DNA from 3 places in the Martelella endophytica genome. Region 1 is predicted to be linked to each of the others. Evidence: predicted binding sites of a transcription regulator. Region 1 holds the regulator's gene; each other region holds the start of a gene.

Region 1 (2,265 bases):
CGAGGAGCTGATCAGCGAGTTGAAGCAGAACTACACGATCGTGATGGTGACCCACTCGATGCAGCAGGCCGCCCGCGTTTCCGAGCGCACGGCCATGTTCCATCTCGGCCATATGGTCGAGGAAAACGACACCGACACGATCTTCACCAATCCGGCCGACAGCCGCACCCAGGATTACATCATGGGACGCTTCGGTTGAGCGCCTGCATTTACTGAGGGAAGGAACGACAATGGCCCCTTCGCATATTCTGACAGCCTTTGATGAAGAGCTGAAATACCTGCAGCGCCGCATTTCGGAAATGGGCGGACTTGCCGAGGAGATGGTGAGCGAATCGGTCGAGGCGCTGGTCAACACCGACAGCGCCCTTGCCCAGAAGGTGATTTCCGACGACCTGGTTCTCGACGAGGCCGAGCGCGAGATCGGCGACAAGGCGGTGGTGATCATCGCAAGACGCCAGCCGGTCGCCTCGGACCTGCGCGAAATCATGGGCGCGATCCGCATCGCCGCCGATCTCGAGCGCGTCGGCGACATGGCCAAGAACACCGCCAAGCGGGTGATCTCGGTGCAGGGCACCGGCGTGCCGCGCAAGCTCGCCCACGGCATCGAGCATCTGTCCGAACTGGCGCTGCTGCAGCTCAAGGAAGTGCTCGACGCCTACAATTCGCGCCAGGCCGACAAGGCCAATTCGATCCGCGAGCGCGACGAGGAGATCGACGCGATCTACACCTCGCTGTTCCGCGAGCTTCTGACCTACATGATGGAAGATCCGCGCAACATCACCACCTGCACGCATCTTCTGTTCTGCGCCAAGAACATCGAGCGTATCGGCGACCATGCGACCAACATTGCCGAGATGATCTACTACATCGCCACCGGCGCCCAGCCGCAGGGAGAGCGTCCGAAGGACGACAATACCGCGGCCGTCGGCTCCAGTGATACCTGAACGACAAGCCACGATAACGGAGTTTGAGATCCATGGTGCCGAAGATTGCCGTCGTTGAAGACGAAGAGGCCCTGAGCGTTCTGCTGCGATACAATCTGGAAGCCGAAGGCTATGAGGTCGAGACCATCCTGCGCGGGGACGAGGCCGAAATCCGCCTGCAGGAATGGGTGCCCGACCTGCTGCTGCTCGACTGGATGCTGCCCGGCGTCTCCGGCATCGAGCTCTGCCGGCGCCTGAGGATGCGTCCCGAGACCGAACGTCTGCCGATCATCATGCTGACCGCGCGCGGCGAGGAAAGCGAGCGGGTGAGGGGCCTTGCCATCGGCGCCGACGATTATGTGGTGAAACCGTTCTCGACACCGGAACTGATGGCCCGTGTCAGGGCGATCCTGCGCAGGGCCCGGCCGGAAGTGCTTTCCACCGTGCTCAAATGCGGCGATATCGAGCTCGACCGGGAGACCCACCGCGTCCACCGCAAGAGCCGTGAGGTCCGCCTCGGCCCGACCGAGTTCCGCCTGCTCGAATTCCTGATGAGTTCGCCCGGCCGCGTCTTCTCCCGCGCTCAGCTTCTCGATGGCGTCTGGGGCCACGACATCTATGTCGACGAACGCACGGTCGACGTCCATGTCGGCCGGCTGCGCAAGGCGCTGAACTTCTCCCAGATGCCCGACGTCATCCGCACCGTGCGCGGCGCGGGTTATGCGATGGAAGTCTGAGGGCTAGCGCATCGCCCCCAACCGATCTTCGCCCCTCAAGGGAGGGCTATCTCAGATGGCCTTGGATCTCGCTCCATATACTCTCTCCCGCTTGCGGGAGAGATGCCCCGAAAGGGGCAGTGAGGGTGAAGCAGCATGTCCGTTCTTGAGGACGTCAGCTTGGATAACGTCCCCCCTCACTGTCGCTGTCGCGACATCTCTCCCCTCCGGGGCGAGAAGACTTGAGGCTTTGCGGTGAAGCCATATGCGATAGCACCTCCTCAAGGAGGAGGGCAATGAAACGCAATTCCTTCTGCGAAGATGGTTTCCGTCATTGCGGCGGCCCAATGTTTCGTTATCTTCGGGGCGCCGGAGCGGGCGGTTGACCGCTCTTTCCGTATCGGGCGATTGATTTTTCCGCCTGAAAAGGGCACGGACAGAACCGAAGCCGCCGCGCGGCGCCACCCGAAGCCTTCCCCGGTTGCTCCTCCCGCAGCCGGCGCGCGAAGCCGGGCGAGATGAAAGGGACCGAAATGACAAGAGCGAGTTTTGCCGACCCGGCGGTGATGGGTGAATTGATGGCCCGGATGCTGTGGGAAATCGAGGCGGTGCATTTCGCCCCCGAC
Region 2 (2,265 bases), 1.3 Mb from region 1:
TACTGGCACAGCTACGAACATCGCGATCTCGACCTGAAAAGCTGGATGACACTCGGTCACGTCGCCATGATCTACCATATCCCCTCGGACCGCCTGGCCGAGGCGCTCGACCTTCCGGAGGTCTATGGCCGACGCCTGATGCTCCGGCAGATCGCCACCGCCAAGGGGCTCACACTCGACGAACTCGAAATCGAGATTGCTGACGCGCTCGACGACTATGAAAGCGCGAAATCCGATGCCGATGAGTGAACAGTTTCTGGCACTGGTGCCGATCTACGGCGTGCCGGTCATCGCGCTTTGCGTGATGCTGTCATGTCTCGGCGTGCCGCTGCCCTCGGCGCTGATCATGCTTGTCGGTGGCTCGCTGGTGGCCTCAGGCGACCTCCCCTATGCGCCGACCGTCGGCGCCTGCCTGACAGCCGCCTGCACGTCCGACCAGATCGGCTACTGGACCGGCCGTATCGGCGGCAGCCGGCTCGTCTCCCGGTATGCCGCGCGCGGGACGAAGAGCCGGCGGCTGGTGCGTCGGGCGCGCGGATATCTCCACCGCCGCGGCGCGATCGCGATCTTCCTGACGCGCTGGCTGCTGGCGATGATCGGCCCCTATGTCAATCCGGTCGCGGGCGCAGCCGGCATGCGCTGGAAGGTGTTCACGCTCTCGGCGATCCCCGGCCAGATGATCTGGGTGAATTTCTATATTTTTCTCGGCTTCATGTTCGCGAAAAACATCGTCGCCGTGGCCCAGATCGCCGGCAATGCCAGCGGCTTCCTCGCCGCCGGTGTGGTCGCGCTGTTCCTCGGGTGGCGCATCACCCGGATCGTGCAGGGCCGCCGGCGCCGCAGCATCAAACCGCGCGGCCGGATGTAACCGGACTTCCGGCGCCCAATGTTGGCCGCTCCGGCCGTGACTGCACGCCGAGATGGTATAACAATACGTCATTCGCCTGTCACCGGGCGGGATTATCGCGGATGGGCATCAACGCTTCAGCCACTCTTCTCAAAGAGGTTCCCATGCGCGCTCGTCTCGCCGTTCTCGCCGCCGCGACCTTCCTCGCCGGCGCCGCCAATGCCGCCACCATCTATCCGCTCGACCGGGCGAAGATCCTCGTCGGCTCGCCGTTCGATTTCAAGGTCGAACTCGACCAGGTCTACGACGCCGCCGATATCGACGTCACCGTCAACGGCAAGGCCTATGCCGATGTCTTCGGCCACGAGGCCGAATTCGTTTCCGACGAAAAGGGCAAGGACGACGCGAGCCTCGGTTCCGCGCTGATCCTGCGTGATCTTTCGCTCGCCAGCGCCGGCGATTACACCGTCTCCGTCAAGGCCGGCGACGCGGAAGAAAAGACCGTCAACTGGACCGTCTACAACACACCGTCGGTGGCCAAGGCCAAGAATGTCATCTTCTTCCTCGGCGACGGCCTTTCGGTCGCGCACCGCACGGCCGCCCGCATCATGTCCAAGGGCATGACCGAGGGCAAGGCCGACGGTCGTCTCGCCATGGACGACATTCCGCCGGCCGCCTTCATCGGCACCTCCTCGACCCATTCGATCGCCACCGACTCGGCCAACACCATGTCGGCCTACATGACCGGCCACAAGACCCGCGTGAACGCGCTCGGCGTCTATGCCGACCGCACGCCGGCGAGCCAGGACGACCCGAAGGTCGAAACCATTGCCGAGGCGCTGCGCCGCCAGACCGGCAAGTCGATCGGCGTCGTCTCCACCGCCGAGATCGAAGACGCGACGCCGGCCGCCATTGTCGCCCACACCCGCCTTCGCGGCGACAAGGCCGATATCGTCGGCATGTTCTATGAGGTTCAGCCCGACGTCATCCTCGGCGGCGGCTCTGCCTATTTCCTGAAGTCCGACGTGCCCGGCTCCAAGCGCAAGGACGACAAGGACTATATCCAGATGTTCACGGATGCCGGCTACACGGTCGCCATCGACGCCGCCTCGCTGGAAGACGCCGCGAAGAACAACGCCGGCAAGATCCTCGGCCTGTTCCACACCGGCAACATGGACACCAAGCTCGACCGCTCCTTCCTGAAGAAGGGTACGGTGGAAAAATTCCCGGACCAGCCCGGCCTCGTTGAAATGACCGAGACAGCGATCGACCGGCTTTCGCAGAACAAGGACGGCTTCTTCCTGATGGTCGAGGGCGCCTCGATCGACAAGATGAGCCATCCGATGGATTGGGACCGCGCCGTCGTTGACACCATCGAGTTCGACCAGGCAATCGCCAAGGCCGTCGAATTCGCCAAG
Region 3 (2,265 bases), 1.6 Mb from region 1:
CCGAGTTCATAAGCGGCCGTGGTGATCGGCAGGTAACCGGAGAACTGGTGCCAGTCAGCCTGGACTTCCGGCGACGAGAGGTAGGAGAAGAAATCCGCCACACCCTTGTAGACGGCATCGTCCTTCTGGCCCTGGAGAACCCAAAGCGTTGCGCCACCGATGATGGAGTTCTGCGGAGCGCCGTCGACGTCGTCATAGTAAGGCAGCATGCCGAAGCCGACGCTGAAGTCCTTGGCGTTGGCCATGACACCGGCGCGCGAAGCCGACGAGTTCATCATCATCGCGCAGGTCTGCGCATAGAACAGCGGCTGGGCATCGTCACCGCCAACCGGGCCTGCATATTTGTAGAGGCCGTCATCGGCCCACTTCTTCAGGTTACCCCAGTGCTTGGCCTGAACCGGACCATTCATGGTCAGGCGCGCGTCCAGGCCGCCGAAGCCGTTTTCCTCGGTGCCGAGCGGAACGTTGTGCCAGGCGGAGAGGTTTTCGGTCTGGATCCAGGATACCCAGCCTGTGGTGAAGCCGCAGTCAGCAGCGCCGCTATCGACGATCTTCCTGGAGAAGTCTTCCATTTCGGCCCAGGTCTTCGGCGGCGTATTCGGGTCGAGACCGGCCTTTTCGAAGACGTCCTTGTTGTAATAGAGGATCGGCGTCGAAGAGTTGAAAGGCATCGAAAGCATGTTGCCGTCGGTGTCGGTGTAGTAGCCGACGACGGCGGGCAGGAAGGCGCTCGGATCGAAATCTTCGCCGGTGTCGCTCATCAGCTGATAGACCGGGTAGATGGCGCCCTTGGCGGCCATCATCGTGCCGGTGCCGACTTCGTAGACCTGAACGATGGCAGGCTGCTGGCCGGCGCGGAATGCAGCGATCGCCGAGTTCATCGTGTCCGCGTAGCCGCCCTTGTAGGAAGCGACAACTTCGTATTCGTCCTGCGAGGCGTTGTAGCCAGCAACGATTTCGTCAACTTTTTTGCCCAGTTCGCCGCCCATTGCGTGCCACCACTGAACCTGGGTTGCGGCGAAAGCCGTCGAGCTCGAAAGGCCGACGACAAGCGCGGCCAGAACAAATTTCTTCATCGTGAAAGTCCCCGTTCGATAAGGTTCGAAATCATCGCTTGAGATGATGGAACGGAGGTAGCGCGCTTGCATGACGGCTGAGCGACGCTTTTGTTTCAAATTTGTTAAACGCAGGCTCGGAATGCGTTCGTTCGAGCTTAATTCGTGTTCGGATGGTCAGAACGCATCGATGAAATGTCGTGGGAGACGCCCCGGCAGGCAAGCGACAATGTCATAACGCTGGGAGAGAAGATGTGCATCCTCCTGCCTTGCAAGCCAGACGTCCGATGCCGCACGAATGCGGCGCATGGCCGAAGGCGTCACGGCGTCGATGGCGACCCGTTCATCCGCGCGCGCCTTGACCTCGACGAAGACAGCGAGGTCGCGTCTCATGGCGATGATGTCGATTTCGCCGGCATGGCAGCGAAAACGGGTGGTGATGATGCGATATCCCTTCAGCCGCAGGTAAAGTGCTGCGATCCGCTCGGCATTGCGGCCGCGGCGCTCTGCTCTCCGTCTGCCGGCGCTGTTATCCATCCCCGTCCTTCATCGCGAGAAGCCGCTGGTAAAGATCCTTGCGCGGCAGGCCGGTTTCCTTTGCCGCCTGCGCGGCCGCCTTGGCAGCCGGCATGTCGGCGACAAGCCGGGTCAAAAGCGCATCGACGTCCTGTTCATCCGGCGCCGCATCGGCAAGGGGAGGGCCGATGACCAGCACGATCTCGCCCTTCACCTCGGCATCGCGATAGGATGCGGCGAGCTCGGCAAGCGTGCCGCGCCGGAATTCCTCATAGGTCTTGGTCAGTTCCCGGCAGACGGCGGCAGCGCGTTCGGCCCCCAGAACGTCTGCGGCGGCTGCAAGTGTGGCGCCGATGCGGTGGGGCGATTCGAAGAAGATCAGCGTCGCCTGCACCGTGGTCAGTTCGGCGAAGCGGTCGCGCCGCCCCTTGTCCTTTGCCGGCGGAAAGCCCGCGAAGAAGAAGGCATCGTTCGGCAGGCCAGCGCCGACGAGGGCTGCAAGCGGTGCGGAGGCGCCCGGAACCGGCGTCACCCTGATGCCTTCGGCGATCGCCAACAGCGACAGCCGGTAACCGGGGTCGGAAACGAGCGGCGTCCCCGCATCGGAGACGAGCGCAACGCTCTTGCCATCGCGGAGCGCTTCCATCAGCTTTTCGCCGGCCTGTTCCGCATTGTGTTCGTGATAGGCGAACGG

The links. Region 1 encodes PhoB, which activates phosphate uptake and scavenging genes when phosphate is short. Its sites were predicted from a motif close to TGTCATNNANCTGTCAT; they were not measured.
Region 2: the regulator PhoB is predicted to act here: its motif matches at 935-951, upstream of TM49_RS00030 (alkaline phosphatase).
Region 3: the regulator PhoB is predicted to act here: its motif matches at 1,147-1,163, upstream of ugpB (sn-glycerol-3-phosphate ABC transporter substrate-binding protein UgpB).

What each region holds. Positions count from the first base shown of each region.
Region 1 is NZ_CP010803.1:1,299,964-1,302,228, forward strand. It holds gene pstB (phosphate ABC transporter ATP-binding protein PstB) at 1-199, shown strand, start outside; gene phoU (phosphate signaling complex protein PhoU) at 231-944, shown strand; gene phoB (phosphate regulon transcriptional regulator PhoB) at 977-1,660, shown strand; gene TM49_RS05940 (orotate phosphoribosyltransferase) at 2,173-2,265, shown strand, end outside.
Region 2 is NZ_CP010803.1:6,090-8,354, forward strand. It holds gene TM49_RS00020 (hypothetical protein) at 1-249, shown strand, start outside; gene TM49_RS00025 (DedA family protein) at 242-868, shown strand; gene TM49_RS00030 (alkaline phosphatase) at 1,012-2,265, shown strand, end outside.
Region 3 is NZ_CP010803.1:4,477,812-4,480,076, reverse strand. It holds gene ugpB (sn-glycerol-3-phosphate ABC transporter substrate-binding protein UgpB) at 1-1,076, opposite strand, end outside; gene TM49_RS20890 (YraN family protein) at 1,233-1,592, opposite strand; gene rsmI (16S rRNA (cytidine(1402)-2'-O)-methyltransferase) at 1,585-2,265, opposite strand, start outside.